Regions from separate parts of the Arthrobacter sp. TmtSoilC77 genome, predicted to be linked through region 3. Evidence: riboswitches for the same ligand, from Rfam matches in the RefSeq annotation. Region 3 holds a riboswitch; each other region holds the start of a gene.
What was found. Region 3 has a riboswitch for thiamine pyrophosphate ahead of thiO (glycine oxidase ThiO). Riboswitches for the same ligand answer to the same signal wherever they lie in the genome.
Positions count from the first base shown of each region.

Region 1: another riboswitch for thiamine pyrophosphate. It lies ahead of AC6I99_RS13035 (bifunctional hydroxymethylpyrimidine kinase/phosphomethylpyrimidine kinase); the one in region 3 lies ahead of thiO (glycine oxidase ThiO).
Region 2: another riboswitch for thiamine pyrophosphate. It lies ahead of thiC (phosphomethylpyrimidine synthase ThiC); the one in region 3 lies ahead of thiO (glycine oxidase ThiO).
Region 4: another riboswitch for thiamine pyrophosphate. It lies ahead of AC6I99_RS19480 (ECF transporter S component); the one in region 3 lies ahead of thiO (glycine oxidase ThiO).

Region 1 covers NZ_AP046050.1:2,832,511-2,840,140, forward strand. Annotated here, with positions in the region: gene obgE (GTPase ObgE) at 1-179, opposite strand, end outside; gene rpmA (50S ribosomal protein L27) at 313-576, opposite strand; gene rplU (50S ribosomal protein L21) at 636-944, opposite strand; gene AC6I99_RS13035 (bifunctional hydroxymethylpyrimidine kinase/phosphomethylpyrimidine kinase) at 1,321-2,877, opposite strand; TPP riboswitch at 2,869-2,967, opposite strand; gene AC6I99_RS13040 (Rne/Rng family ribonuclease) at 3,112-6,354, opposite strand; gene AC6I99_RS13045 (vitamin K epoxide reductase family protein) at 6,883-7,506, shown strand; gene ndk (nucleoside-diphosphate kinase) at 7,583-7,630, opposite strand, start outside.
Region 2 covers NZ_AP046050.1:2,916,231-2,923,860, reverse strand. Annotated here, with positions in the region: gene ffh (signal recognition particle protein) at 1-918, shown strand, start outside; gene AC6I99_RS13490 (alpha/beta fold hydrolase) at 1,028-1,750, shown strand; gene thiC (phosphomethylpyrimidine synthase ThiC) at 1,733-3,580, opposite strand; TPP riboswitch at 3,576-3,683, opposite strand; gene AC6I99_RS13480 (amidohydrolase family protein) at 3,780-4,862, shown strand; gene AC6I99_RS13475 (VOC family protein) at 4,940-5,812, shown strand; gene AC6I99_RS13470 (hypothetical protein) at 5,919-6,371, shown strand; gene rpsP (30S ribosomal protein S16) at 6,560-6,979, shown strand; gene AC6I99_RS13460 (RNA-binding protein) at 6,981-7,223, shown strand; gene rimM (ribosome maturation factor RimM) at 7,355-7,630, shown strand, end outside.
Region 3 covers NZ_AP046050.1:3,270,712-3,278,341, forward strand. Annotated here, with positions in the region: gene AC6I99_RS15010 (hypothetical protein) at 1-197, shown strand, start outside; gene AC6I99_RS15015 (4a-hydroxytetrahydrobiopterin dehydratase) at 256-627, opposite strand; gene AC6I99_RS15020 (thiazole synthase) at 642-1,439, opposite strand; gene thiS (sulfur carrier protein ThiS) at 1,443-1,679, opposite strand; gene thiO (glycine oxidase ThiO) at 1,676-2,932, opposite strand; TPP riboswitch at 2,925-3,042, opposite strand; gene thiE (thiamine phosphate synthase) at 3,070-3,753, shown strand; gene AC6I99_RS15040 (ferritin-like fold-containing protein) at 3,795-4,463, opposite strand; gene AC6I99_RS15045 (RNB domain-containing ribonuclease) at 4,505-5,989, shown strand; gene AC6I99_RS15050 (DEAD/DEAH box helicase) at 6,276-7,630, shown strand, end outside.
Region 4 covers NZ_AP046050.1:4,215,856-4,223,485, reverse strand. Annotated here, with positions in the region: gene AC6I99_RS19510 (Na+/H+ antiporter subunit D) at 1-1,187, shown strand, start outside; gene AC6I99_RS19505 (Na+/H+ antiporter subunit E) at 1,184-1,750, shown strand; gene AC6I99_RS19500 (MrpF/PhaF family protein) at 1,747-2,025, shown strand; gene mnhG (monovalent cation/H(+) antiporter subunit G) at 2,015-2,395, shown strand; gene AC6I99_RS19490 (DUF4235 domain-containing protein) at 2,392-2,652, opposite strand; gene AC6I99_RS19485 (NUDIX hydrolase) at 2,689-3,366, opposite strand; TPP riboswitch at 3,572-3,708, shown strand; gene AC6I99_RS19480 (ECF transporter S component) at 3,788-4,408, shown strand; gene AC6I99_RS19475 (ABC transporter ATP-binding protein) at 4,408-6,012, shown strand; gene AC6I99_RS19470 (energy-coupling factor transporter transmembrane component T family protein) at 6,009-6,803, shown strand; gene AC6I99_RS19465 (GNAT family N-acetyltransferase) at 6,800-7,393, opposite strand; gene AC6I99_RS19460 (penicillin acylase family protein) at 7,444-7,630, opposite strand, start outside.

The DNA.
Region 1 (7,630 bases), 440 kb from region 3:
TAGTCAAGCAAGGTGGTGGTCTGCGCCGACACCCTAAGGATGACGTCTCCGCCGTTGCCGCCATTGCCGCCGTCGGGTCCACCGAGAGGCTTGAACTTTTCCCGCTTGACAGAGACACAGCCGTGGCCGCCGGTTCCGCCGGATACGTGCAGGACTACCCGGTCTACAAAGCTCGCCACGTGAATCTCCTCTTGCTGTTGCCAGCGCTGTTGCATAAACCAGAGCGCCATGGGCGCCCTAATCGATTGTAATGCGGTTAAAAGAACGGTGGAGCGGGCCGTTTGGCCCGCTCCACCGGTTCAGAACTTGTTGTTACTCTGCAGCTGCAGCAGCAACGATGTTCACTACGCGACGTCCGCGGCGAGTACCAAACTCAACCGCACCGGCCTCGAGTGCGAACAGGGTGTCGTCGCCACCGCGGCCGACGCCTGCACCGGGGTGGAAGTGGGTTCCGCGCTGGCGAACGATGATCTCGCCTGCGGAAACTACCTGGCCACCGAAACGCTTGACGCCGAGGCGCTGTGCGTTGGAGTCACGACCGTTGCGAGTGGAGCTCGCGCCTTTTTTGTGTGCCATGTGAAATGCCTGCCTCTAAATTTCTGGGGAAACTGAAAATCTGAACAGAGTAACGAAAGTTACTTGATGCTCGTGATCTTGATCTTGGTCAGTTCCTGACGGTGACCCTGGCGCTTCTTGTAGCCGGTCTTGTTCTTGAACTTCTGGATGACGATCTTGGGACCGCGAAGGTCCTCAAGGATCTCAGCCGTGACCTTGACCTTGGCCAGGTCCGCAGCAGCGGACGTGACCTTGTCGCCGTCAACCAGGAGCAAGGCGGGCAGCTCAAGCGTGCTGCCGGCTCCACCGGGGACGCGGTTAAGCGTTACGTAGTCTCCAACGGAAACTTTTTCTTGGCGGCCGCCTGCGCGGACAATCGCGTACACCACTTGGGTACTCACTTCTCTCGACGTTTCTTACTAAATTTGCGTGCGGAACCTTGAACCGGAATCAGGCTTGGTTCGCGCTGTGCCTCAACGCCGTGGACTTCAGATCGAAGCCCGCGAGTCATCCCATGAACAATTCCAAGGGGCATAACCCAAGTGTTGGCGTAAGCACCGAAGATCAAGATTACGCTAGTTTGACCTTCAGCTGCAAATGAGGCCGGGTCCGGAGGCTATCGGGTGACTTGCATCACCAGTTGTAACGGACTCTCCCGGCACCGTGCCCATACAGCCTACAGGGTTTGGGCGGGAATGCTGCGATCTGGCTGGCGACGCGCGGGAGTTTCGTCGATCGGCTATGCAGAAACCACGGAAATCGAACTCAGGCGAAGAGCCTTGGCGCATCAAAGAAGGCCGTCTCGTAGCGGCAAGAGTGTGTAAAGGCCTCAACCATGGCCTCGCGTTCCTGCGCAGAGGCCTTGAGGGCGGCTGCGTCCGTAAGGTCGATCGCTTTGCGGGTTGCGGCAGCAAACTCCTCGTCGGCGTAGGTCTTCAACCAGTCGGCGTACGGGTGGTCGCCGGGTGCGCCTGCATCCACGTAGGCCGCGTGGAGTTGCCGGCCTACCTCCGCGTACAGCCAGTAACAGGGCAGGATTGCTGCGAGCAACACAGCGTAACTGCCGGACGCGGAAGTGGCCAGGAGGTGGTCCACGTACGACTTGGTCACGGGTCCGGTCTGCGTCGGAGCCGGGCGCGTGCTCAGCCAGTTCCGATGAAGCTCGGACTCGACCTCAAGGCAGGTCTGTGACGCCTTGGCCCAGAAGAGCTGCTCTTCCTCAGTGGGGGCAAGGGCACCGGCGCGGGCCAGAACCCGGGAATAGCCGTTGAGGTAGATGGCGTCCTGGGCAAGGTAGTAGTTGAACTCGGGCTCAGAGAGCCTCCCCGACTGCAGGCCCTGGATGAACGCCAGGCCGTAGATTGCGTCCAACTCCGGCGTGGCTTCCGCCCAAAGTCGCGCGGCAAAATCGCCGGACCGGCCAGCAGGATTCCGTGTTGGCTCCAGATGGTGAAAGTGCTGGATCGGCCCGCTGCCCCTGCCCACGTCGAGCCCGTCGGCCGCAGAAAGGGCCTGCAGCAGCCACGGCTTAACCTCCCGCAGTGACGCTTCCCAGTCACCTCTGCGGGCCTGCACCGTGGCCAATGCCGAGGAGAGCGAACAGCCCGTTCCGTGGCTGTTCCGGGTATCCACGCGGGGACCGGCCACCTCGATAACGTCCTGCCGCAGCAAGCCGCTCGTATTGACCAAGGCATCAGGACATTCCGCTCCTGCCAAATGGCCACCCTTCACCAGGACGGTCGTTCCACATTCGGCAGCCAGACGCTTGCCTTGGTCAAGGGCAGTGGCCCAGTCCGGGGCGTCAGGCTCCCCCAGCAACATAGCCAGTTCGGGAAGGTTGGGGGTAACGAGATCCGCCAAAGGCAGGAGGCTGCGAAGCGCGGCTTCGGCGTTCCCACGCAGAAGCCGGTCGCCGCTGGTGGCCACCATCACCGGGTCAAGGACCACGACGGCGGGACGCACGTCTTCGAGCCAGCTGCGGACTTCGTGGATGACGGACGCGTCACCCAACATCCCGATCTTGACGGCATCAATCTCAATATCGCTGCTGATGGCGTCCAGTTGCTGGCGCAGGAACTCCACGGGCGGAACATGGACTGCACTGACTCCAAGGGTGTTCTGTGCCGTGAGCGCCGTGATGGCAGCCATTCCGTAACCACCGTGCGCAGCAATGCTCTTCAGGTCTGCCTGGATCCCTGCGCCTCCGGACGGATCCGAACCGGCAATGCTAAGCACCCGCGGATGTTGCCGGGCAGCCACGGGTCCGCCAACGCTACCGGCGGGGTCAAGGGGGTAGACAGGGGAACTGGACAATGAAGCCATGATGGACATCCCTTCGCCGGTGCTAACCGGACAGGTTCAACGGGTCTGGATCTCAGCCAGGCCCAGCGCCCGGCACCCCGTGTCAGTTTCCTAGCGTAGCCGGGAAGTCCAGCGGTCCGGGAACCGGCCTGCTTGGGTGCATGGATGTGACTGCCGGCGACAAAAGAGTCCCGCAGTATCCGACGACATCGGATATTGCGGGACTCTTTCAACACGTCATCAGTGCTGACGTGCTTACAACTCCGAAGCTGGAACTCCTACGCCGAGGATGATGGGCTCGTCAGCTGCCTTCTTTTTGGCAGGCTCTTCCGCTGCCGGCGCTTTGGCCTCGTGGGCCGTTCCACCCGCGGCTGCGGCAGTTACCTCGTGGTGCTCCACGCTGGTTTCGTTTGCGGCACCCTGTGCCCTGCTCGCGCTACGGTTCCTTCGGCCTCGACTTCCACGCGAACGCGAAGAACGATCGTTCTGACCGTCGGTGGCCGCAGCACTTGCAGCGGAGGTAGTGGCAGCGGAGGCAGCGGAAGTTTCGGAAGCCGTGGCAGGTCCGGAAACCGTATCCACAGTGTTTTCCTCGGCAGCCGGTGCAGCACCGAGGTGCGAGAACGCCTCCGCCAGCAGGTCCAGGCTCATGGCCGGCTTGCCCGCAGACGGTTCCTCATGGTGCTCCACGAATGGAAGCGCCACTTCTTCGCCGCCGAAGCGCAAAACGGGCGTGGACCGTGCCTCCCGAACCGCTGCTTCATGGCTGGCGGCATCAGCTGCGGCCGCTCCCCCGGCATCGCCGGTTGCCGTATCAGACACGGATTCAGCCGTGTCGTGATGCTGACCGGCTGCGCGTGCCAGTTCCTCCGCGCGGTGAACTTCGTCGTCGTGCAAGTGCGCGGCATGCGCTGCAGCGGCGATGGTGGCAAGAGCCGCCCTGGTCGCCTCGGCCTTCGCCTGGCGAACGGGGTCAACCGACTCCTTGCCACTTGGCGCAGCTACCGGGGCGGCAGCGGTGCTGTGGGTGGAGACTGGTTCCTCGGCTACCGCTCCCCCACCTTTCCCACGGCGACGCTTGCGTTCATTCCGGGCAGCAGGCTGCTGCGGTTCTGTGTGTGGACGGTGGTGCTCGGCGGCAACTACGTTGGCGCGTCGGTGTTCCACGGGCTCATCATGGGTGACGACGCCGCGTCCGGCGCAGTGCTCGCACTGCTCACCGAACACTTCAAGCAGGCCTGTGCCCATGCGCTTGCGTGTCATCTGCACCAGGCCAAGCGACGTCACCTCAGCCACTTGATGCTTGGTGCGGTCACGGCCCAGGCATTCCACCAATCGGCGGAGTACCAGGTCACGGTTGGATTCAAGGACCATGTCGATGAAGTCGATGACAATGATGCCGCCGATATCGCGCAGGCGCAGCTGGCGAACTACTTCCTCGGCCGCTTCAAGGTTGTTCTTGGTGACGGTTTCTTCAAGGTTTCCACCGCTGCCGGTGAACTTACCTGTGTTGACGTCCACGACGGTCATGGCCTCGGTGCGGTCGATGACAAGCGAACCGCCGGACGGCAGGAAGACCTTACGCTCCAGGGCCTTGTGGATCTGTTCGTCGATCCGCCAGGCCGCAAAAATGTCCTGGTCCTTGGTCCACTTTTCAAGGCGGCCCACCAAATCGGGAGCAACATAGGTGACGTAAGCCTCAATGGTGTCCCACGCGTCGTCGCCGGACACAATCAGCTTGGAGAAGTCCTCGTTGAAGACATCCCGGACCACCTTGATAGTGAGGTCAGGTTCGCCGTAGAGCAGTTCGGGTGCCAGCACCTTGGTGGAGGACGCCTGGCCTTCAATGCCTTCCCACTGGGCGCGCAAACGGTTGATGTCGTGCGTCAGTTCTTCCTCGGAGGCACCTTCAGCGGCTGTGCGCACGATGACGCCGGCGTTCTCAGGCAAACGATCCTTGAGGATGCGCTTGAGGCGGTTGCGTTCGACGTCGGGCAGTTTGCGCGAGATGCCGGTCATGGAACCGCCAGGCACGTACACAAGGTAGCGGCCCGGAAGGGAAATCTGGCTTGTGAGGCGCGCGCCCTTGTGGCCAACAGGATCCTTGGTCACCTGCACCAGGACAGAATCACCGGACTTGAGGGCATTCTCGATCCGGCGCGGCTGTCCCTCGAGATTGACGGCGTCCCAATTGACTTCGCCGGCGTAAAGAACGGCGTTGCGCCCGCGTCCGATGTCCACGAAGGCAGCTTCCATGGACGGCAGAACATTCTGGACCTTGCCCAGGTACACGTTGCCGATCAGCGAATCCTGCTGGGTCTTGGACACAAAGTGCTCGGCCAACACGCCGTCTTCAAGGACCGCAATCTGGATTCTATCGTCGCGCTGGCGGACGATCATCTGGCGATCCACGGACTCACGGCGGGCAAGGAACTCAGCCTCTGTGATCACCTGGCGGCGGCGTCCGGTCTCGCGGGACTCGCGGCGGCGCTGCTTCTTGGCCTCTAGCCTGGTGGAACCCTTAACACTGGTAACCCGGTTTGACGGGGCCGTCTCAGTGATCGGGCGGGGCGCGCGGACACGGGTCACCGTGTTGGGCGGGTCATCGTCCGAGCCGCCAGTCAGTTCAAGGTCCTGATCACCCCGGCGGCGACGCCGACGACGACGCGACGTGACGCCCTCTTCGAGCGTTTCCGCTACCGGAGCATCTTCTTCATCCTCAGCCTCAGCGCCGTCCTCGGAATCGGTCTCATCGCGTTCAGTCCCGCGGCGGCCACGCCGGCCACGGCTACGGCGACGACGACGGCTGCTGGAATCCTCCAGCTCGTCAGTTGACCCGGCTTCCGGAGTTTCTGCTTCAGACTCTTCGGCCTTTTCTTCTACGGCGTGGCGGGCAACGGTGCTCAGATCAGGGGCCTGGAAGATCATCGACGTAATGGAGACAGGTTCCAGGAACAACGACGTTGAACCGGGGGCGGACTCCTCGGCAGCTTCGGCCTCTTCCTCGGCGGGAACGTCGCCCTCCACGGGAAGGTCGCCCTGGGTAGCCGGCGCAGGCTGGGACCCCGCATCCGGCGTCGTGATTTCTTCAACGGCTTCCACGGCGGAAGACGCTTCGGGGGCTGGCGCCTCCGCGCTGACCGTTGCCTCAACGTCCTTGGGCTTGGTAGTCCGACGACGGCGGACCGGCTTTTCGGGGGCAGGTTCGGCATCGGTTTCCGGCTGGGACGCTACTCCGGCCTGATCATCAAAACCCGGGAGGGGCTCGGCAGGCACCGTTGTCTTGCGCGCACGGGTACGGCGCGCCGGCGCCTTCACAGCCGCTTCGGTCGGTTCAGTGCCGGTGGCTTGTTCAGTACCGGTGGCTTCCTCAGCGCTGGCTGTTTCCACTGCTTTGGGCGCAGCCTTGCGCCGTGTCCGGGTGGTCTTTTTGGGCGCTTCCGCAGTTTCCGCGGGAGCTGCCTCTTCATTAACGGCTACAACCTGGTCATTATCCATATGTGGCAACACTCCTGCCCCAGCGACGCCGCCACATCCGGCGCCCAGTGGGGCAAATATTTGTCAAAACCCTCAGGCGTTGACAGAAGTCGGTAGTATTCCTTCCGGTTCGCACCATCATTGGGGTGCGGCAGCCCTGGAAGGCCGGTAGCTTTGCTCTGAAACCCGTTGTTCTGCTGCCACAACCAGGTGCCGTCCATTGTCATGGCGGGCTTACCGAGGATCACGTGATCCGGGCAGGCCCTGCTCATACTGGCGGTCTTGGGAACAAGTCACCGGACCGGATTCCGAATGTGGATCGGCTTCCAGCCATGTTCATTCTCTCACACCCCCGCACATTCGAAGGGTAGGGGGCTGTGTCGCACAGTGTGGAAAGTGCTGGTGCTGGCTGGAGGCTGCATCCAGTCTCCGGCGTTACAATCCTGACAAGAACCGTTCCCGGCCCGGCCGGGTCACTTGTTGAAAAGGATTGCGTCCGCGATGCCAAGCACCGCCAGGGAAAACCTGGCCAACCAAGCCTCCACCCCCATGGAGGATACGTCCACCAAGGCAGGTTTGCTGCCTAAAGCAGTCCGCGACAAGCCGTTCGCCTGGCTCCTGCTGATCACCGGCGTCATCGGCTGGCTGGCTTCCGGGGCGTTGGTCCTTGAGAAGCTGGAAGTACTCAAAGACCCCAACCACATCACGCTCTGCGATGTGAATCCCTGGGTTTCCTGTGGCGCGGTGATGCAAACACCGCAAAGTTCGGTCTTCGGGTTCCCCAACATGTTCATCGGCATCGTCGCCTTTGCGGTGATCATCACCACTGCCATGGGCCTCCTGGCCGGGGCGAAGTATTCACGCGCGTACTGGCTGGGCTTGCAGGCCGGCGTAACCCTGGGGTTCGCCTTTGTGGTGTGGCTGTGGTCGCAGGCCCTGTACGTCATCAACGTGCTGTGCCCGTTCTGCATGGTGGTGTGGGCCGTGATGATCCCGATGTTCGTATGGGTGACCATCCGCAATATCTCCCATGGCGTCATCAAGGCCCCACCGGCACTGGCCAAGGTTTTGGGTGACTCCGGCTGGATCATCGTGGCGTTGCTTTATGTGGCCGTCATTGCCACGATCTTCTTCGCCTTCATCCACGTCTTCGCAGGCACGTCGGGTTACTAAACTCTTCGCGAAATGACACTTAAGGCCAATGTTCGTGATGAACATTGGCCTTAAGTGTCACTTCGGCGAGGGGTACCTAGCCGGCGAACCAAATCTTGATCTCACGCTCGGCGGAGTCAACGGA
Region 2 (7,630 bases), 350 kb from region 3:
ATCCCGAACGAAGTGCTCTTCGTGATCGACTCCATGATCGGCCAGGATGCCGTCAACACGGCCATGGCGTTCGACAACGGCGTTAACTTCACCGGCATCGTGTTGTCCAAGCTCGACGGCGATGCCCGCGGTGGTGCCGCACTTTCGGTTGCGTCCGTCACGGGTAAGCCGGTCATGTTCGCGTCCACCGGTGAAGGTCTGGACGACTTCGAGCTCTTCCACCCGGATCGTATGGCTTCGCGCATCCTGGACATGGGTGACGTCCTGACCTTGATCGAACAGGCTGAAAAGGCCTGGGACAAGGACGAAGCTGCCCGGATGGCGAAGAAGTTCGCCGACCAGGAAGACTTCACCCTGGACGATTTCCTGGCCCAGATGCAGCAGATCCGCAATATGGGTTCCATGAAGAAGATGCTCATGATGATGCCGGGTGCCCAAAACATCCGCCAGCAACTGGAGAACTTCGACGAACGCGAAATCGATCGCGTCGAAGCGATCGTCAGGTCCATGACGCCGCACGAGCGCGTGGCTCCCAAAATCATCAACGGCTCCCGCCGGGCCCGCATAGCAAAGGGTTCAGGTGTGCACGTCTCCGAGGTCAACGGCCTCCTGGAGCGCTTCGCCCAGGCCCAGAAAATGATGAAGAAGATGGCCCAGGGCGGCATGCCGGGCATGCCGGGCATGCCTGGAATGGGTGGCCCCGGTGGCGGCCGCAAGGGTGCCAAGAACGCTCCCAAGAAGAAGGCGCGCTCCGGCAACCCGGCAAAGGCAGCCCAGGAACTCCGGGAGGCCGAAGCCAAACGTGCCAACGCGGCCTCGGCAGCTCCTACAGGAGCGGCGTTCGGTCAGGGCGCTGCGGACTTCGATCCGTCCACGCTGAACCTCCCCAAGGGCTTCGAGAAGTTCCTGGGCAAGTAACCCGGAACCTCCGACTCAACACTGTGACAGTTGGCGCCGTTATGAATGCACATAACGGCGCCAACTGTTTTTGGGCGGCGATGTCAGGGCTCTGGACTAGGGTGAATCCATGCACAAGCAGCGCGTAGTCTTCGTCCACGGACTGGGGAGCTTTGGCGCCTCGGCATGGCCCAGGCAGCACGGCATGGCCCTGTCATATGACGCACTTTTCCTCCGCCGGCACGGCTTCGATCCAGTCGCTGAACCCCTGGAATCGGACGTCGCTGCGGATATCGGCATCGTCGTTGCTTCGCTGGAGGATGCCGGGGGCGGGCACGTCGTGGCGCATGAGCAAGGTGCAATCTCTGCCATGCTCGCAGCAGTTGAACGCCCGGACCTGGTGCACTCCCTGACACTGGTTGAACCGGCCTGTTTATCCTTGACCGCCGAACTGCCTGCCACCACATTCCATCGTTCGCTCATGGAGCCGTTGTTTGACGTGCGGAACCAGGTTGAGGATGCCGACTACGAACGCGAGTACTTCAGGCGTGCATTTTCGGCCGAAGCCAGCGGGCTGGACACGCCCGAAGCCCGCCGTTCCGCACGTCGCCTCCGGCTTCAGGCGCCTCCTTGGGAGGCGCCCCTTCACATCGTTCCCGGCGTGCCTACCCTCGTCCTTACGGGCGGGTGGGAACCCCTGTACGAAGAAATCGCCGGGTACCTGGAGGACACCGGTGCCCTCCGCCGCGTAGCAGCTGGAGGGCACCGGCCCCAGGACTCGGTTGATGGAGACCGGATTATCCGCTCATTTGTGGCCGATGTTGTCCGGACGAGGTCAGTTAAGGTTTCCTGACGCTCCGGCCGCGTGGGTAGAGGGAAGCTGCAGCTCAGGCAGGTACACCTTGCCACCTGAAGCCAGGAATTCTTCGCTCTTTTCCCGCATGCCGTCGTATATCCCCGCAATAGCTGCCTGCGCGTCGGCCGAACCGAACTCGTCCCTGATGTCCTGGCTGATACGCATCGAGCAGAATTTGGGTCCGCACATCGAGCAGAAGTGCGCGGTCTTCGCCGGTTCCGCTGGCAGTGTTTCGTCGTGGAATGCCTCGGCGGTGACCGGGTCCAGGGACAGTGCGAACTGGTCCCGCCAACGGAACTCGAACCTGGCCTTGGACAGAGCATCGTCGCGTTCGTTGGCGCCCGGGTGTCCCTTGGCGAGGTCCGCCGCGTGCGCTGCGATCTTGTACGTGATCACACCGGTCTTGACATCGTCCTTGTTTGGCAGCCCCAGGTGCTCCTTGGGAGTTACGTAGCAGAGCATGGCGGTGCCGTAGCGGGCGATTTCTGTGGCACCGATTGCCGAGGTGATGTGGTCATAGCCGGGAGCAACGTCCGTGACAAGCGGTCCCAAGGTATAGAAGGGGGCACCTTTGCAGAGTTCCTGTTGGCGCTCCACATTCTCGCGGACCAAGTGGAAGGGAATATGCCCGGGTCCTTCAACCATTACCTGGACATCAAATTCCCATGCCCGCTGGGTCAGTTCGGCGAGCGTGTCCAACTCGGCGAACTGTGCGGCGTCATTGGCATCTGCCGTGGCGCCCGGGCGCAGCCCGTCACCGAGGGAGAAGGCGACATCGTACTTGGCGAAGATTTCGCACAGCTCATCGAAGTGCGTGTAGAGGAAGTTTTCCTGGTGGTGCGCCAGGCACCAACCCGCCATGATCGAACCGCCGCGGGACACGATGCCGGTGACGCGGTTGGCTGTCAGCGGCACGTACCGAAGCAGCACGCCGGCGTGGATGGTCATGTAGTCCACACCCTGCTCGCACTGCTCGATCACAGTGTCGCGGAAGATCTCCCACGTGAGTTTATTGGCCTCGCCGTTGACCTTTTCCAGGGCCTGGTAGATCGGGACAGTTCCGATGGGCACGGGGGAGTTGCGGATGATCCACTCACGCGTGGTGTGGATGTCATCGCCGGTGGACAGGTCCATAACGGTGTCGGCACCCCATTGGGTGGCCCACTGCAGCTTGTCTACCTCTTCGGCAATGGAGCTCGTGACGGCGGAGTTGCCGATGTTGGCATTGATCTTGACCAGGAATGCCTTGCCGATGATCATCGGCTCGGATTCCGGGTGGTTGATGTTGTTGGGAATGATGGCCCGGCCTGCGGCGACTTCACTCCTGACGAGTTCAACATCGCAGTTCTCACGCAACGCCACGAACTGCATTTCAGGCGTGATGATGCCCTTCCTGGCGTAGTGCATCTGGGTGACGGTCTTGCCTTCGACGGCGCGGCGGGGCACCGGCTGCGCGCCCTTCCACTCTGCCGACGCTGCGCCTCGGCGGACGGCCGATTTGCCGTCGTCGAGCAGGTTCCGTTCGCGGCCGGAGTAGGCTTCCGTGTCGCCCCGGCCCTCAATCCATGCGGCCCGGAAGGGCTCCAGGCCCACTACGGGATCACTGCCGGGCCCCGCGGTCCGGTACACCTGCAGCGGAGCGTTTGCCTCCCCGTTGGGGGACGGTTCAAGCGCGATTTCCGTGACGGGGACGCGAATGCCGTTGGCGGGGTCTTCCAGCCAGGCCAGCGAATGGGACTTCAGCGACTGCGTGACGGTTTCAGCCGCCTTTTCGCTGCTGTTGGCCTGGTTTTCGGCAGGGCTGTGCTGTGTTTCGGTGGTGCTCAAAGGATTACTCACTTCCTTCGCCGGCATTACCCGGACAGGTTCAACGGTCGCAGACTGCTTCAGTCCGATCTCAGCCCCTGCAGGGGCCCCCGTGTGGTCGTAGACGAAGCTACCACAGCTCCGATCCGGGGCCCAGTCATGATCCAAACGCAGACCCGTCGGTAAACCTGTGTCATGCAGGGCAGATTAGGCTTTTGCCATGGCCAACATCATCGAATTCACCGGTCCTGTGCTTGTTGCAGGAGACGACCAACGGCACGGGCTGTGGTCCGTTGATGGCAACCTGACGTTCGAACGTCCCGTTGCCGCACCCGATTCCATACTGGAGGGATGGGTCCTCCCTGGGTTTGTGGACGCCCATTGCCACATTGGACTTGGCGTCGGCGGGGCAGTTGATGAGCAGACAACCCTTGCCCAGGCCCAAGCCGACCTGAAATCCGGCACGTTGTTGATCCGTGACGCCGGCTCGCCAAGCGATACACGCTGGGTTCAGCGGCGGGAGGATCTCCCGAGGCTGCTTCGTGCCGGGCGCCACATCGCCCGGAGCCGGCGTTACCTGCGTGGATTGGGTCACGAAGTGGAGCCCGGCGAACTCGTGGAGACAGTCCGCAAGGAAGCCCGGGATGGGGACGGTTGGGTGAAACTCGTGGGCGACTGGATCGATCGCGGTGCCGGCGACCTCGCGGTTTCCTTCCCTCGGAACGTGGTGCGGGATGCGATTTCTGCCGCCCACGACGAAGGGGCCAGCGTGACGGCCCACTGCTTCGCTGAAGACACTATTGATGACATGCTCGACGCCGGGATTGACTGCATTGAGCACGCCACCGGCCTTTTGCCCCGGCACATTCCCCGTCTGGTGGAGCAGTCTGTCCCGATTGTTCCTACGTTGGTAAACATCGCGACTTTTCCGGATATCGCCGTCCAGGCCGCACCTAAGTTTCCAGTCTACGCCGAGCACATGACCCGGCTCTGGGAGCGACGCCGTGAACGGGTGCTCGAGGCCTTTGAAGCCGGTGTTCGCATCTACGCGGGAACGGATGCAGGGAGCGTGATCAAGCACGGCAGGATCGCTGATGAAATGCAGGAGCTTTACGACGCCGGCCTGCCAGCCACTGCCGTACTGGACGCCGCCACGTGGGGCGCACGGGAGTGGCTGGGAGCCGAGGCCATCAGCGAAGGGGCAAGTGCCGACGTCGTGCTGTGCCGGGATGATCCCAGGGAGAACCTCGCAACTGTGGCAAGCCTGAACCATGTAGTCCTTCGCGGGAAAGTGGTCTACTAGGAATAAATTGAAGCTTCAAGTGATTTAGATAGGTAGAACGTGCCGAAGGGCGGCCACCTATGAACCGGGAGCTTCACATGACGACGACATCCAACCAGGATCTCCTTCCTGCCGAACTCACGATGGGCACGGTCATGCTCAAGGTCGGCGATATGAAGGTCATGAGTGACTACTATCAGCGGGCCTTGGGCTTGGAGATCGTGGCCGAGCAGGATGGCGGGCTGTACCTGGGACGACTGGGCAAGCCTGTAGTCCACCTCGCTCCCGCGGCCGGCCTGCAGATTCCAGGCCGTGGGGAAGCGGGACTTTTCCATACCGCCATTCTGTTCCAGGACCAGCCTTCCCTGGCAGCCACCATCGCCACGGCGGCACAGTATGAACCGCGCGCCTTTGTGGGCAGCGCCGACCATTTGGTGAGTGAAGCGTTCTACTTCACCGATCCGGAGGGTAACGGTATCGAGCTCTACTACGACAAGCCGCGCGATGTCTGGCAGTGGGATGGCAGGAATGTGGTGATGGACAATGTTGCCTTGCCGCCGCAGCGTTTCCTCCAGCAGCACTTGAGCGAGGCTGCCGTGACTGGCCAGCGGGAAGCCGCTGCCGGCGTCGGGCACGTGCACCTTCAGGTAGGTGACGTGCAGACCGCCCAGGATTTTTATGTGGACACGCTGGGTTTTGAGAGGACAGCGGGCTGGCATGGGCAGGCATTGTTTGTTTCTGCGGGCGGCTACCACCACCATATGGCGATGAACGTATGGAACAGCCGTGGGGCCGGGCCCCGCAGGGATACGCTGGGCCTGGGCGAAGTCCTGATCGAGGTTCCATCTGCCGAGGATGTCGCCGCACTGGCTGACCGGCTGAAAGTTGCGTCCGTGGCGAACCACCATACGGGCCTGGAGTTGCAGTTCGAAGACCCCTGGCGCAACACGCTGCGCGTGGCAGTTCGCTAAGCAACCTCCCACTGCCTTTTCGAGGGCAGGGGCCGGGACTGCACTAGGCTGGGTCTTGACGGTATTCGCCCCCGGGCCCTTGCCGCCGCCCCGTCAGCACGAACGAATGAGAGCACTCTCCATGGGCTTTGCCGAAATTTTTGTAGCCACCCACGATGAAGCCCTCAAGAGGGCGGCTGCCCTGGACCGGGGCGCCGACGTTACCGGCCCCGCCGTCAGGATTGATGGCATCACCGACTTTGAGGTCGAGCAACTGGGTGACCTTGCCGGCAAAGCCGTTCATGCTGCCGGCGCAGACTACGAACTGGCGTTGGTGGACGTCACCAGCGACGCACTCCTTGGTGTTCCAGAGGCGATGGTGAGGGCACTTGCCGAGCTGCTGACGTACGAAAGCGAAGGCGACGGGAACGTTCTTGACGACGTCGCTGCGGCGTGGGCAGCGCAGGAAGACATGCCTTTTGGCGCGGACGAATCGCGTCAGTACGTGCAGCAGTTGGCCTCCTTGGCTACTGACGTGGAAAAAGCGGAGCGGTCAGGGCTCTACGTCTGGTCTGTCTGACCGTTGGGGCCGGGAGTGGCGAAAGTCGTAATTACTTCCCGCATCTGGCACAATGGTCAGGTACTTGATTGGCGCGGCCCCTCTCTCCGTGCCCAAATCTTGTCCTTTCGAACCCCCAAGTATGGCCCGCCCCACGGGTGCAGAACGTCGGGTTCAACCCCGTTTCAGAAACAGGAGTGACCACAAAAGTGGCCGTAAAGATTCGCCTTAAGCGCTTCGGTAAGATGCGCGCACCGTACTACCGCATTGTCGTCATGGATGCCCGCGCCAAGCGCGATGGCCGTGCCATTGAAGAAATCGGCAAGTACCACCCCACCGAAGAGCCGTCGTACATCGAAGTCGCTTCCGAGCGCGCCCAGTACTGGCTTTCCGTTGGCGCCCAGCCGACCGAGCAGGTTGCCGCGATCCTTAAGATCACCGGTGACTGGCAGAAGTTCAAGGGCCTGCCGGGCCAGGAAGGCATCCTGAAGACCAAAGCTCCGAAGGAAGCCTTCGTAGCCCCGGAGAAGGGTTCCGTCATCATTCCGGAAGCCATCACCAAGAAGGCCAAGAAGGACGAAGCCGAAGCTCCGGCCGAGGCTGAAGCAGAGACCACCGAGGCTGAGTAAATTGCTGGCAGAAGCGCTCGAGCACTTGGTCCGTGGGATCGTTGACAGCCCTGAGGATGTCAAGGTCAGTGCCAGGAACAACCGCCGCGGGGAATCCCTTGAGGTGCGTGTTCACCAGGAGGACCTCGGACGGGTGATCGGCCGTCAGGGACGTACCGCACGCGCATTGCGCACTGTGGTTGCAGCCCTGGCAGGTGGCGAGCAGGTCAGGGTCGACGTCGTCGACACCGATCGTCGCCGGTAACGCGCTCAGCAATACTTGTCTTAGATCCGGCCCCTTCACCGAATATGGTGGAGGGGCCGGATTGCTTTATCGATCATTTCACTTCCGCTGCTGCCCGGCAGCGCGGGCACAACGAGAATTCAGAGGAACCCATGCAGCTCCAGGTGGCCCGGATCGGCAAACCCCATGGCATACGCGGCGAGGTGACGGTGCAAGTGCTCACCGACGCCCCCTCCGAGCGCTTCGTCGCTGGAACCGAATTCGTCGTCGAGCCGGCCTCTGCGGGCCCGCTGACCATCCGAAGCGCCAGATGGAACAAAGACATCCTCCTGCTGGGCTTCGAAGAGATTGCAGATCGCAACGCCGCCGAGGCCATCCGTGGTGCGAAGCTTTTCATCGAAACCGAAGAACTCGATGACGAAGACGAC
Region 3 (7,630 bases):
TTTCGGCAACCGTCGGCGTGCTCAGCTGGATAGCTTTCATCATGGCCGGCTTTGGTTACCAGCCCGGGCTGACCTGGATCCCCTGGGTCCTCCCCATCGTGTTGGGGACGGTCATCGCGATTGCCGTTGTGGTCTTTCTGGGCCGCAAGCGCACCCAGCATGACACCGCCGCCCTCACCAAAGCCCTGAGGCTCTAGGCACTGTTCACTCAATAAACGTCGCTGGCCATCACCCATGGGTGATGGCCAGCGAAGTTTAACGTTCTATCCCGTTCAAGCCCCTGGGTAGCGATCCGGCTGCTGGGTAGCGATCCGGCTGCGCCTTGGCACCGGACGCCGCTGCCGCCTCGCTCACGGCGGTCGCAGCGGCGATGTCGCGCTGGGTCACCTGGCCGCCGGCGTCATGGGAAACGTAACGCAGGAACACCTTGTTGTAACGCCAGTCAAGATCCGGATGGTGGTTCTGTTCCTCGGCGATCCGGCCAATGGCGGCGATGAGCGCCAAGGCGTTGGCCGCCGTCGAGGTTTTGAACACCGTCACGAGGCCGTCCTGGAGCTTCCAGTCCGGGAGGTCCTTGAGGGCGGCCTCCATGGCGACCTGGGTCAATTGCTCTTTCCTGTCAGCCACCACGGCTCCTTCATTCAGAGGAACTCTGCCCGGCCTTCCATGGCCGATGACGCGAGGGCGTGCTCCCGGCGCGGAATACGGCCAGCCTGCTTGGCCAGCCTACCGGCGATCACCGCGTGTTTGAAGGCTTCGCCCATCTGTACCGGATTCTGCGCACGGGTCACGGCTGTTGCCAGCAGGACGGCATCGCAGCCCAGCTCCATCGCAAGCGCGGCATCGGAGGCGGTCCCGATGCCGGCGTCGAGCACTACCGGTACGGAGGCCCGGGACACGATCAGTTCGATGTTGTGCGGGTTCAGGATGCCCAGCCCCGTTCCAATAGGCGAACCGAGGGGCATGACAGCTGTGGCGCCCAGGTTTTCCAGGCGCAGCGCCAGAACGGGATCGTCATTGGTGTAAGCGAAAACCTTGAAGCCGCGGTTCACCAGCTGTTCCGTGGCCTCAACGAGTTCCACCGCGTCCGGAAGAAGCGTGTGTTCATCGGCAATGACTTCCAACTTCACCCAGTCCGTCTCCAGGGCCTCCCGGGCGAGCTCCGCGGTCATCACGGCGTCCTTGGCAGTAAAACAGCCAGCCGTGTTCGGCAGGACCCGGATGTTGTGGTCCACCAGGAGCTGGAACAATGAACCTGTCTCGGCCGGTGAGTATCGGCGCATCGCAACAGTGGTCAGTTCCGTTCCTGAAGCCAGGAGGGCTGCTCCCAACCCGTCCAGGCTCGGCGCACCACCGGTACCCATGATCAGGCGGGAGCCGAATTCGACGCCGTCGATCACCAAAGCGTCAGTGCGGACGTCAGTTTTTGCTGCGGTCATTTTTCAGCCTCCCTGGACTGCGGTTACGAGTTCGAGTTCGTCTCCATCGGCGAGCGCAGTCGCTGCCCATTGGCTGCGCGGCACAACCTCGGAATTACGTGCGACGGCGACACCCAGCTTGCCGCCGTCGGCTGCCTGTCCCCGGTGGTCCAGCGCGCGGCCTGTGATGGCACTGACGAGTGTGCTCACGGACGCGTCGTCCGCCACGGCGTGTTCGGAGCCGTTGAGTTTGATGTTCATGGTGTGTCCTTGATTGCTGGTTGGAGGAGGTGATCCTGAGTTGCCGTAAATCGATCAGGCCGGAAAATGGACCATCGGGGGTCGGCTGGGCCGCTGATCAGCCCGCCTACGATTTTGGCGGCCACAGGCGTCAAGAGAACGCCGTGGCGGAAGAACCCGGTGGCGATCACGAGACCGTCGATGGTGCCCCCGGACCCGGTAACGCGTCCCAGTAATGGTGCGTTGTCCGGTGTGCCTGGCCGTGCACGGGCTGTCGCTTCCAACAGTTCCAGCTCCGCCACGGCAGGAACCAACACTTGGGCGTCACGCAGGAGTTGATAGACGCCCCCGGCGGACACTGCGTTGCTGGACGCAGACAACCCGTCCTCCCGCTGGGTGGCTCCAATCACCACCGTTCCGTCGTTGCGGGGGACGATGTAGACCGGCACCCCGCGGACCATGCCCCGGATGGTGGATGTGAGCAGCGGCTGGAGGTGTTGGGGAACGCGCAGCCTGAGAATGTCGCCGTAAACGGGCCGCAGGGGCAGGTTGAGACCCTCGGGGAGACCGCCGATCCTGGCTGCATCCAGCCCGCAGGCGAGCACAGTCTCTGAGGCCCAAACAACGCGCCCGGCGCCCGGACCGAGCTGGACCCCGCAGACTCGGCCGCCATCCCAGAGCAGGCGGGACGCTTGGAACGGCAGGGCGAAACCGTCCTCCGCTCCGGAAACCCAGGTTGCGTCACTTGGTCCGTGGGCTGATAACCCGTCCAGGAGGCATCGTGCAAGGCGCCGCGGATCCACTTGGTGATCGGCCGGTATGTCGAAGGCACAGGAAATCCCGGGGCTGAGCAGAGGCTCACGCTCGCGCGCTTCACGCAAAGACAGTGGCTCCACGTGCAGCCCCGCGGCCTGCTGGACTGTGCGGAGGTCTGCCAGCGCACGGCGGTCGGCGGCGTCCGCACCAACGGCGATGGTCGACGTCGTGCGGTATCCGGCGGCTGATTCGCTGCCGTGGACGCTCCGGATGAAAGCCGGCCACAGTTGGGAGGATTCCAGCATGAGTTCCAGGAGGTCTTCCTCCTGGTAGTGGAGTTCACTGACCGGAGCCAGCATTCCGGCGGCAGCGAACGTCGCACCCGCTGCGGGAGTGGGATCAATGAGGACCACAGAGCGGCCCTGGCGGCGGACTTCGTGGGCGATGCCAAGGCCGATGACGCCGCCACCAATGACTGCCACGTCTGCCTGCAAGGGGATTTGGCGGGATTCTGCCATATGTTTCCTTCCCTACGCCGGTATTAGCCGGATCAGGTCAAGCGGTCGGCGCTGAAGCCCTCTCAGCCGGACGGTCATATGACGCTGTCACGGCTCCCGCAGTACGTGCCCAGTTTAGAGGAACTACTCTGGTTTCCATGACCCAGCATGATGTCCACACCACTGCCCGCCTTTACTTGTGCACTGATGCCCGCAAACGCCAGGGCGATTTCGAAGACTTCGTCGACGCCGCGTTTGAGGGCGGCGTCGACATCATCCAGCTTCGCGACAAGACGCTCGAGGCCGCCGAGGAGCTTGAGGTCCTGGAGGTCCTGCACAACGTTGCCCAGCGGCACGGAAGGCTGTGGGCCGTCAACGACCGCGCCGATGTTGCCAGTATTTCCGGGGCTCCGGTGTTCCATATCGGCCAAAAAGACATCCCGTTACGCGCTGCACGGCACCTCCTCCACGACCGCACGGTCATCGGTCTGTCCACCCATACACCGGACCAGGTTGACGCCGCGATAGCTGCCTCCCCCGGCAGGAGCGGACTGGATTATTTCTGTGTTGGCCCGGTGTGGGCAACGCCCACAAAGCCAGGCCGTGAAGCAGTTGGGCTGGACCTGGTCACATATGCCGCCGAAGCCGTAAAGCGCGCGGATGAGGAGACCGTAGGCGGCGTCCTCCTCCCCTGGTTCGCCATCGGCGGCATAGACCTCACTAATGTTGAACAGGTAGTTGCAGCCGGAGCCAGCCGGATCGTGGTGGTACGTGCGATCACTGAGGCGGAGGACCCGACGGCGGCGGCCAAGACTTTGCTGGAAGCGCTCGACGCCGGATAACCACCCCGGCGCCCTGGCTGCGGAGGATATTCGAAAGTGTCCTAAGCCGTGAGCCCCAGCCCGGACATGCGTCGCCCATGCCGCTCCGCCAGCTCAGCGGTGAGGGCCTTGACTGCATTGCGCGCATCCCCGCCGCCCTTGAGCAGCGGTCCCAGCTGGGGATGTTCCATGCCTACGCGTTGTGCTTGCGTCAGGGCTTCACCGACCAGGCGGCGGCCCCACAAAGCCAGGCGCGACGCCAGGCGGGGGTCATCAGACAGGGCCCTTCGCAGGAGGATGCGTAAAACTTCCGTGGCTTGGTCGGCGGAGGCCACCTTCTGGACAAAGAGTTGCGTCCCGCCGTCAAGGAATGACGCGACCATGCGGTAGAAGTCCGATGACACGGTGTCGATCACATAGGCCTTCATGACGGATTCAAACCAGTCCGCTGGCTTTGTTCGCTCGTGGAAGTGGTCAAACGAGCGCTGGAACGGAAGCATGGCTTCTTCGGCATCGAGTCCCATCTCCGAGAGCCGGCTGCTGATCAAGGCGAAGTTTCCGTAAGCGCCGACGGCGATCTTTGCCAGCACTGCCCTGTCATGGAGGTTGGGAGCGTACCGGGAGTCGAAAGACAGCCGGCCAAACGCGGAGAGCTCGCCGTACGCCATGGCCCCCAGCAGCTCCGAAGAGAGTCGCTGGATGCGAGCATTATCGTCCAAGGAAGTGCTCATGGTCCAAGACTATCCAGCGATTTCGGGCTAACCTGATTTTCGTGTCACATCATCGGATTTCGCCCAACGTCGACGACTCGTCGGACCAGCTCGCGGCGGCATTTGCAGCCCTCCGGACCGAACTGGAGCTCCCGGGCGAGTATCCGGCCGAAGCCGTGGCGGAAGCCCGCAAAGCGGTAGAAAACCATACGCTGCCGGACCGTGACCTCAGGGACATTCCATTTGTGACCATTGATCCCGCCACGTCCACCGACCTGGACCAAGCGGTGTTCATTGAACGTGCCGGCGACGGTTACAAAGTCCTCTACGCAATCGCGGACGTGCCATCCTTCGTTGCTCCCGGCGGGGCGCTCGATGCCGAAACCCGGCAACGGGGACAAACGTTTTACGCTCCTGACGGGAGGATCCCGCTGCACCCGGAGGTCATCAGCGAAAACGCCGGCAGCCTGCTGGCCGGTCAGGACTGCAGCGCCTTCGTGTGGGACTTCGAACTGGACCGCAATGCGGAGGTAACCGCCACGTCCGTGGCCCGTGGCACTGTCCGTAGCCGCACGAAGCTCAGTTACAAAGGTGCCCAGGAGCAGATCGATGCCGGCACAGCCCCGGAGGTCCTTGAGCTCCTCAAGGAGGTTGGCCTGAAGCGGGTGGAGCTGGAACGACTCCGCGGTGGCGCCAACCTGAACATGCCGGAGCAGGAAATCGTCCAGGCGACAGGTGGCGGAGGCTACAGGATTGTGGCCGCGCCGTCCTTGCCTGTGGAGGACTGGAATGCGCAGATATCCCTCATGACCGGGATGGCGGCCGCCCAACTGATGCTTGACGGAAAAGTGGGCATCCTGCGCACCATGCCGGCACCGGATGAGCGGTCACTGCTCCATTTCAAACGCCAGACGAAGGCCCTCGGGAAACCCTGGGACGGCGAGATCACCTACGGTGAGTACCTTCGGACACTTGACGCTTCGGATCCCAAACAACTTGCGATCCTGCACTCGGCAGGCACACTCTTCCGCGGCGCTGGATACACGCCTTTCGATGGCGAACTTCCCCCCAACATCATCCAGTCAGCCATCGGCGCACCCTATGCCCACACCACTGCCCCTTTGCGTCGCCTCATCGACCGCTTTGTCCTGGTGATCTGCGAGGCCCTCAGCAACGGCCACCAGATCCCCGCCTGGGCGCGGGAAGCACTTCCATCCCTGCCTGAGATCATGGCCTCATCCGACCAACTGGCCGGCCGGCTTGAGCGTCTGGCCATGGACACAGTGGAAGCTGCACTCGTGGCCAACCACATCGGCGAGGAGTTCGACGCGGTCGTCATCTCCGGTTCCAAGCCGTCCAACGGCACGACCAATGGCAATGGAAGGGCAAACGGAAACGGCAATGGGCCGTTCGGCATCATCCAGATAGCCGAACCCGCGGTGACAGCCCGATGTGACGGCGAAATGGAATCAGGCACCAAGGTCCGGGTGCAACTCCTGAAGGCCGATATCGCCAGCCGCGAGATCCGCTTTACGCTGCTCCCCTAAGTCCCCGCAGGACCCGAACTGCCGCCGATCCGGGCTTTAGCGCTCCCAGAGGATAGACTGACCCTGTAGTAATGGATGCCCGGTCGTTGATTCAGTTAATTTTTGAACTCAACAAGCCCGCCCCTACGCGATCTTGAGATGTGCCCGCTGGTCACCAGTGCCAGTACTTAGATAGCCCGCGATCGGCTTCCACTGGATTAGCTTGCGCGCCCGTTCGTGCTCCGGTACGGCTCCGCCACCCGTTGAGCATGCAGCGCCAATGCCCAAATGAATAAGGAAACTCCCTGTGAGTGAATTGCACACCCATGAAGTCCTGACGGACGCCACCGGCACCGAATCCATCGAGCCCGAGGAAACGATCATCTCTGATGAGACGCCCCACGAGATCGAAGAGAAATCGTTCGCTGACTACAACGTCCGCGCCGACATCGTCGAATCCCTCGCCGATGCCGGTATCACCCATCCCTTCCCCATCCAGGCCATGACGCTGCCCGTAGCCCTTAGCGGCCACGACATCATCGGCCAGGCCAAGACCGGTACAGGCAAGACCCTCGGTTTCGGTATTCCGGCACTGCAGCGCGTGGAAGGCCGCGATGACCCCGGCTACGCCAAGCTGGCCGTCCCCGGTGCCCCGCAGGCCCTGGTCATCGTTCCTACCCGTGAGCTTGCGGTCCAGGTAGCCAACGATCTCCAGACGGCATCCCGCAAGCGCAACGCACGCATCGCCACGATCTACGGTGGCCGTGCGTATGAGCCGCAGATTGACGCCCTTCAGAAGGGCGTCGAGGTAGTGGTTGGCACCCCGGGCCGTTTGATCGACCTCTACAAGCAGAAGCACCTCAGCCTGAAGAACGTCAAAATGGTGATTCTGGACGAGGCCGACGAAATGCTGGACCTCGGCTTCCTGCCGGACGTGGAAACACTGATCGCCGGCACGCCGGCCGTTCGCCAGACCTTGCTCTTCTCCGCCACAATGCCCGGCCCGGTCATCGCGATGGCCCGCCGATACATGACGCAGCCCACCCACATCCGCGCGGCCGACCCGAACGACGAAGGCCTCACCAAGCGCGACATCCGCCAGCTCATCTACCGTGCCCACAGCATGGACAAGACCGAGGTAGTGGCCCGCATCCTGCAGGCCCGCGGACGTGGACGCACCATTATCTTCACCAAAACCAAGCGCACCGCGGCCAAGGTCGCGGAGGAACTGGTGGACCGCGGATTTGCCGCTGCTGCAATCCACGGCGACCTCGGCCAGGGCGCGCGCGAGCAGGCTCTCCGCGCGTTCCGCAACAACAAGGTGGACGTACTGGTTGCCACGGACGTTGCCGCCCGGGGCATCGACGTTGATGACGTTACGCACGTCATCAACTACCAGTGCGTGGAAGACGAAAAGATCTACCTGCACCGCGTGGGCCGTACCGGCCGCGCCGGCAACAAGGGAACAGCCGTAACCTTTGTCGACTGGGACGACATGCCCCGCTGGGGCCTGATCAACAAAGCACTGGGGCTCAGCGTTCCGGAGCCGGTTGAAACCTACTCTTCTTCCCCCCACCTCTACAGTGACCTCGACATTCCCGAGGGCACCAAGGGCCGCCTCCCGCGCAACAAGCGCACCCTTGCCGGCGTCGATGCCGAGGT
Region 4 (7,630 bases), 950 kb from region 3:
ATGCCTTCCTGACAGGTGACCTTTTCAACCTCTACGTGGGTTTCGAAATCCTGCTGACGGCAAGCTACGTGCTCATGACGCTTGGCGGGACGGGGCCGCGAATCCGTGCCGGCGTCACATACGTGGTGGTGTCCGTGGTTTCCTCGGTCCTGTTCCTCATCGCCATCGCCATGATTTACGGAGCTACCGGGACCATCACCATGGCGGACCTTGCCATCAAGCTGGCGGAGCTGGATCAAGGAACCCAGAACCTGCTGCACGTGATGCTGCTGGTGGCGTTCGGGATCAAGGCGGCCGTGTTCCCGCTGTCATTCTGGCTTCCCGACTCCTATCCAACCGCTCCGGCCCCTGTGACAGCCGTGTTTGCCGGTTTGCTGACCAAGGTGGGTGTTTATGCCATGGTCCGCACCGAGACACTCCTCTTCCCCGGCGATACCCTCAACGTGCCCTTAATGGTGGTGGCGCTGCTGACAATGGTGGTGGGCATCCTGGGTGCCTTGGCGCAGAGCGACATCAAACGTCTTCTGTCCTTCACGCTGGTCAGCCACATCGGCTACATGGTGTTCGGCCTGGCAATGTCGTCCGTCACCGGTCTTGGCGCGGCCGTGTTCTACGTGGCGCACCACATCACCGTGCAGACCAGCCTGTTCCTTGTCACTGGCTTGATTGAGCGGCGGGGCGGATCGTCCTCCATTGACCGCTTGGGTGGCCTGGCCAAGCTCTCGCCACTCCTTGCCCTGTTGTTCTTCGTCCCGGCAATGAACCTTGCGGGCATCCCGCCATTCTCGGGTTTCCTGGGCAAGCTCGGGCTCCTCCAAGCGGGCGTGCAACTGGGTACGCCGCTGGCCATCGTTTTGGTAGTAGGCGGCGTCGTCACCAGCCTCCTCACGTTGTTGGCAATTGCCCGTGTTTGGAACAGGGCATTTTGGCGAAAGCCCGAGGACGCCGAGTACCCGGACCCCGTGCTTCAGACCCCAGGCAAGGTAGGGGTACTTCCCCGGACAATGGTGGGGTCCACTGCGGGCCTTGTGGCCTTCGGTGTTGCCCTCACAGTCTTTGCGGGCCCACTCTTCCACCTCGCCGACGGCTCGGCGGAAATAATGTTGGACCGCACTGCCTACATCCATTCAGTTCTGGGGGACTCCGCCCAGGTGCCAGCCGTGGGTCAGCCAGGGGCTGCCAAATGAGCCGAAAACCAATCTCCTTCCGCACTGAACTGCCGCTGCTGGTATGGCTGGTCATCGTCTGGGGCGCCCTGTGGCGGGATTTCAGCCCGGGCAACCTCCTGTTCGGTGCGCTCATCGCCGTGCTCGTGGCCAAGTTCTTCTACCTTCCGCCGGTGGAGCTCAGTGGCAGGTTCAATGTTCTTCGCGCCATTTCGTTCGCTCTCGTATTCCTGGGCAAAGTGGTGGCAGCGAGCTTCCTGGTCCTCTACCTGGCCGTAGTGAAGGGGCCAAAGGTGCGTAGCGCCGTCGTCGCTGTTCCGTTGCGCAGCCATTCGGACCTCATAGTGACGGCAACCGGGCATGTTATTTCGCTGATCCCGGGCTCGCTGGTGGTGGAAGTGGACCGCTCGACGTCCACCCTGTACCTACATGCACTCAATATTTATGAGGAAGCCGGAATCGCCAGGATCCGTCAGGAAGTCCAGAAGATCGAGGCCACGCTGATCCGGATCATGGGAACGCGTGAGGAACTCGACGCTCTCCAGGATGAAGCAACCCCGGGCATGGAAGGGGCAGCTCTGTGAAAGAACTCGTTCTGTTGGTGACTGCTGTCATCCTGAGCTTGGCTGCGGTGGGAGCGATCATCCGTATCGCCATTGGCCCCTCCTTGCTGGACCGCGTTTTGGCATCGGATGTCCTGCTGGCCATTCTTGGAGCCGCGCTGGCGATCGATATGGCGATGAACCGGCACCTGAACAACTTGGTGTTGCTCGTGGCTCTCGCCGTGATCGGCTTTGTAGGCTCCGTAACGTTTGCCCGGTTTGTCGCGGATCGGAGGGATCAGAGCAATGACTCCTGAACCTACTGGCGTGGATGCCGTAATCGACGCGGTGACGGCCGTGTTTCTTGTGGTGGGTGCCCTGATGTCGCTGGGCGCAGCAATTGGCCTCCTGCGGTTCCCCGACCTCATGAGCCGCATGCACGCGGCAACGAAGCCGCAAGTCCTGGGTCTTTTCCTGATGCTTGCAGCCATGGGCCTGCAAATGCGCACATGGTGGGTTTGGCCGGTTCTCGTGGTCGCCTGGATATTCCAGCTGCTGACCGCACCGGTCTCCGCACACATGGTGGGCCGCTCCGCTTACCGAACCAAGCATGGGCACCGCGAACTGCTCACCAAGGATGAGCTTGAAGCGGTTGTCCAAAGGGCAGCCGGCGACGATTCTACCTAGACGATGTCGTGGGTCTTTGCGAAGCGGGCGATGGCACGCTGGGTGCCACGGCTCGCGAAAACCTGGATGAGCGTACTGACGAAGGCCGAAATCAGCGCGAAGGACAAGGCTGAGCGGAGGCTCGTTTCCATATCGTCGTGGCCCGTGGGCGGCTTGTTGCCGGTGGCCTTTTCCCAGCCCTTGTTGACCAACTTGGTGCCGACGAATCCGGCTGCAAGGCTTACTCCGGCACCCAGCAGCTTGAAAAAGAGGTTCATGCCCCCAGCCTAGCCTCACATGCAGGCGGGTTGGGACTAGCGGCGGTTTTCGCGTTCCTTGAGGAAAGCTGCCATGGAACCGCGTGGTGCCAGGACAGGAACAACATCGTGATCGGCTTCCCAGACGGCATCCACGGTTCCGAGACCGGAAATTTCCTTGAGCAGGTAATACGTGGGTGGCATCAGCTGCAACTGACCGGCCGCCTCGGCCGCCAGGATCCCGTCCACCGGCATCCAGAGTGATTGCCACGCTTCAGTGGTTTGGTGCTGGGGTGCTGCTTCCGGAGCAGGCTTGGCTACATAGAAGTACGTGTCGAAGCGCTTGGGCATGTCCGTGGGCGTGACCCAGTTTGCCCAGGGGCGAAGGTCTGAGGCGTCAAGGCGAAGTCCGGCCTCCTCCCAAACTTCCCGCAGGGCAGCGGTGAGCACCATGCCTGACTTTGCCGGGGCCTGTACAGGATTGACGGCGATGGAACTCAGATGCCAGTCTGCAGCGTGCTGTTCCAGCAGCCGGACAGGGTAATCCCATCCATCCTGGTCAGCGGCATCAACCCGGCCGCCCGGAAAGACCACCATGCCGGCGGCGAAGTCCATGGTGGCAACCCTGTGCTGGACGAAGGCCTCAAGCCCGCCCGGTGCGTCACGGAGCAGGATGACGCTCGCGGCAAGGCGGGGTTGGGGAACTGGCATGTCCGTAATGGGAAGGTCCGTCATGAATTACCCCTTTGCCGCGTCGATTCCTGCTGGATCATTGTCTCAGGTCCTGTTGTGGGGCCCGGTGTGCGTGCTCAGACCGGAGAATGGGGCGCAGAGCCGGCCCCGCAACGCAGGAGACAGGGGAGCCAACCGCTTTGTGACTAGCCCAAGGAGCCCACGAACACCCACAGGTGTAAACTGAACCACGCCCATAAGGGCAGATTAATAACGACAGGGGAGCGCCGCCGTCGGACCTTGCAGAGATGCAGGTGACGCGAGGGCGCTGAGAGTGCGGACAGCCGCAGACCCTCGAACCTGATCCGGTTAGTACCGGCGCAAGGGAGTCGAGCTTCTCAGAGTGTCCGGATCCGGGCGGCGCAGGCCGGCCGGGGGTTTCCGGGGAGCACTTTCCCCTCCTGTACCTCAGGAGGCAGAAAAAATGACCACGGCAAGCGTGAAGAAGACCAGTTATAACTGGCGTGTTGTAGACATCGTGGTGGCAGCTTTGATTGCCATCGCCGGCGGCGTGATCTTCTGGGCCTGGTCCCAGGGCGCCGCAATCGTATCCATCCCCATGAACGCCACGTATCCGCCGCTCACCGGTTTGATCGCCGGTGGCTGGATGATCCCGGCCGTCCTGGGCATGCTCATCATCCGCAAGCCGGGCGCAGCCCTGTTCTGCGAAGCCGTCGCCGCCACCGGCGAACTCATCATGGGTTCCCAGTACGGCACCACCGTCCTCATCTCCGGCGTCCTCCAGGGACTGGGTGCGGAACTCGTCTTCGCTGCGTTCCGGTACAAGAAGTTCGACCTCTCCGCTGCACTCCTCGCAGGTGCCGGCTCGGGCCTCTTCTGCGGTCTCAACGATTCCTTCCTGCCTTGGGGCTGGAACATCGCCTACGAAGCAATCGACAAGCTGGCTTACATCGCCTTCACCACGCTCTCCGGTGCGATCATCGCGGGCGCGCTGTCCTGGGTTGCCACCCGCGGGCTGGCCAAGACCGGTGTACTGAGCTCCTTCGCGTCGCGGAAGGCTGCTTCGGAGCCCGTCTTCAACTAATGCCTGCCACGCAAAGCAGCGGCCAGGTACGGCCTGCCGCCATCACCGCCCAAGGGTGGGGATGGCGGCATGCCGGACGTTCCACACCCGCCATCCAGGACCTCGATTTCCGGATCGGGCCCGGCGAGCGTGTGCTCTTGCTGGGTCCATCGGGCGCAGGGAAATCGACACTGCTCCACGCCCTCGCCGGTGTGCTGGGTGATGAGGAGGACGATTCCGACGAGACCGGCTCGCTGTTGATCGACGGCGTTGCTCCCCGCGAACAGCGCGGCCGCGCAGGTCTGATGCAGCAGGATCCGGAAACCCAGGTAGTGCTGTCCCGGGTGGGTGACGATGTCGCGTTTGGCGCCGAAAACCTGGCCGTTCCCCGGGAAGAAATTTGGGCGCGCGTCCATGAAGCGCTCGACGACGTCGGGTTGCGCACCCCTGCAGGCGGCGGCTTGGCACTGGATCACCCGACGGCGGCCCTCTCCGGCGGGCAGAAGCAGCGCCTTGCGTTGGCTGGCATCCTGGCGATGCGGCCCGGGCTGATCCTCCTGGACGAACCTACGGCCAACCTTGATCCGGTGGGCGTGCTTGAGGTTCGGGACGCCGTGCAGCGCTGCCTGGACAAGACCGGCGCCACTTTGGTTGTCGTTGAACACCGTGTGTCCGTGTGGAAGGACCTGGTGGACAGGATCGTGGTCCTCCAGCCACCCTCGGCCGGGGGCGGTGTGCTCCTGGACGGCCCCCCGGATCAGGTGCTCACAGAGGCCCGCACCATGTTGATGGCAGCGGGAGTGTGGGTGCCCGGATACGTTCCGGCTACCCGCGCCCGCAGGGCCAAGTCCACGGCATCGGTTCCTGCCGGCCATGAATCCACGCACCAGCTCCTCCTCGTCGCACAGGACCTGGCTGTTTCCCGTGGGAAGTCCCGTCGTCGCCGTTTCAAGACCATCCCGCCCGTCCCCGTGCAATCGGATATCAGTGCACAAGTACGGGCTGGCCAGGCACTGACCATCACGGGTCCGAACGGTGCAGGCAAATCTACTTTTGCGCTCACATTGGCCGGCCTTCTGGCGCCGGTTGACGGCAAGGTGAGTGCCGCCGTCGAGCTTTCCGAGGGAGCTGGAATCGACCCGTTCAAGTGGAAGGCGGATCAGCTGATTTCCCGCATTGGCACCGTGTTCCAGGAACCGGAGCACCAATTTGTGACGGGCAAGGTTCTGGACGAGCTGATGTTCGGACCAAAGCATCTGGGCCACGGTGAAGAACGCGTGGATGAATTGCTGGAGCGTTTGCGGCTCACGCATTTGGTGGACGCGAATCCTTACACGTTGTCCGGCGGCGAGAAGCGAAGGTTGTCCGTGGCCACGGTCCTTGCGGCCCACCCTAAGGTGCTGGTCCTGGACGAGCCCACGTTCGGCCAGGACGCCAACACCTGGGCCGAACTGGCATCCTTCCTCTCTGAACTGCTCGATGCTGGAACAGCCGTTGTGTCCGTGACACACGACGAAGAATTCAGCGCGGTCCTGGGCGGCACCGAGCTGCGCCTGGATCCAGCTACGCCGCAAGCTCCGGACCCGCACAGCGAAGCAGCCCGCCAGGAAGCCGGTGCTGCATGAGGGACGCCCTGAACCTGCGCGGCAACCACGCCCTCCTCACGCGCGCCAACCCCTTGGTTAAGTTCGTGTCCGTGTTCCTCATTTCGCTGGTGCTGGCATTGTCGATCGACTGGGTGTCCGCTTCGACTGCCCTCGTCGCCGAGCTGGCCCTGTTCCCGTTGGCTGGCCTCACGCTGGGGCTTCTGTGGCAGCGGGCCTGGCCGCTCATCATTGCTGCAGCGATAGGTGGTTGGAGCACCGCAATTGTGGCGGCTGACAGCGGGGCTGTACTGCTCGACGTCGGACTCTGGTCCATCAGCGAAGGTTCCCTTCAGCTGGGGCTGGGATTCATGCTGCGCGGCCTGGCGATAGCCCTGCCGGCAATCCTCTTGATGACCTGCACAGATCCAACCGACCTGGCTGATGCGCTGGCACAGAAAGCAAGGCTGCCACACCGCTTTGTCCTTGGATCGCTGGCCGCGATGCGCCTGGTGGGATTGATGGCTGAGGAATGGCAGACCATCGGCATGGCCAGGCGGGCCCGCGGAGTGGGTTCGCAGGGCAGTCCGCTGCAACGGCTCAAGGCAACGCTTGGACAGAGCTTCGGGCTGCTGGTCCAGGCAGTGCGTCGGGCTTCCCGGTTGGCCGTCACCATGGAGGCGCGTGGTTTCGGTGGCGGGCAGAGAACGTGGGCCCGGGAATCCACATACTCCCTCCTGGATGTCTGGGTCCTCCTGGGCGGCCTCGTCATCGCTGCCGCTGCTGTACTGGCGGCCGTCGGCGCTGGAACGTGGAGTTTCGTCTGGCGTTAGCTCTTCCGTTGGATCTTCTCGAACCTTGCCCGGGTGAGGAACCCCAACTGGGCTTCCTTTTCAGCCAGCTGGATGACGGGGCCAAGCTCGAAACACGTGGTCTCGAGGCGGCGAACTGCCTTTGCGTTGCGGGCGTCCGGCTCAACAATGATCCGGTCCTTGCCGGGCAGGGAAAACATGTATCGGATGAGGGACGTGACGAGACGTGGTGTGAAGTTGGGAATCGGACGCCTCGCAGGCGCCAGCAGCAAATGCATTCCGATGTCCTCCTCCCGCGCCGGGTATGCCTCGCCTAACGGATCGTGTAACGGTTCATAAGTCTGGAAGAGCGCCAGCGGCTCGCCATCGACCACCACCAAAAAGGCATGGTGAGTGTCCAAGGAGTCAAGGAAAGCGTAGATCTCCAGGACGTCCTCGCGCGAATGCTCCAGCATGCCCCAGAACCTGGCACGAGGCTGGCTGACCCAACCATGAATGAGGTCAAGGTCTTCGGCGGGAACCAACGGGACGATCCGCAGTACGCCCCATCCGTGAAGTTCTTCGGTGTAGATCGTGGTCCGGACAGCGAAGTCCCGGGTGCTTGTGGTCATGATTTCCTTTGGGCTGGGCTGGGCTTGGTTCGTGCGAATTAGGGGGCGTCTTAGGAGTGGTCATGACTGAGCTCGCTCCAGTCCGTGACCACAGGGATCATCTTTCCTGAGGCCCAGAGCGGCATCTGGTCCGTAAAATGTGGATGCTCAGGCCGTCCAGCAGCGCCGAATGGCACAATCCAACGGCTGTTGCTGCGATCGGACAGGTCCCAGACATAGCGGGCCACGGGTCCGCGG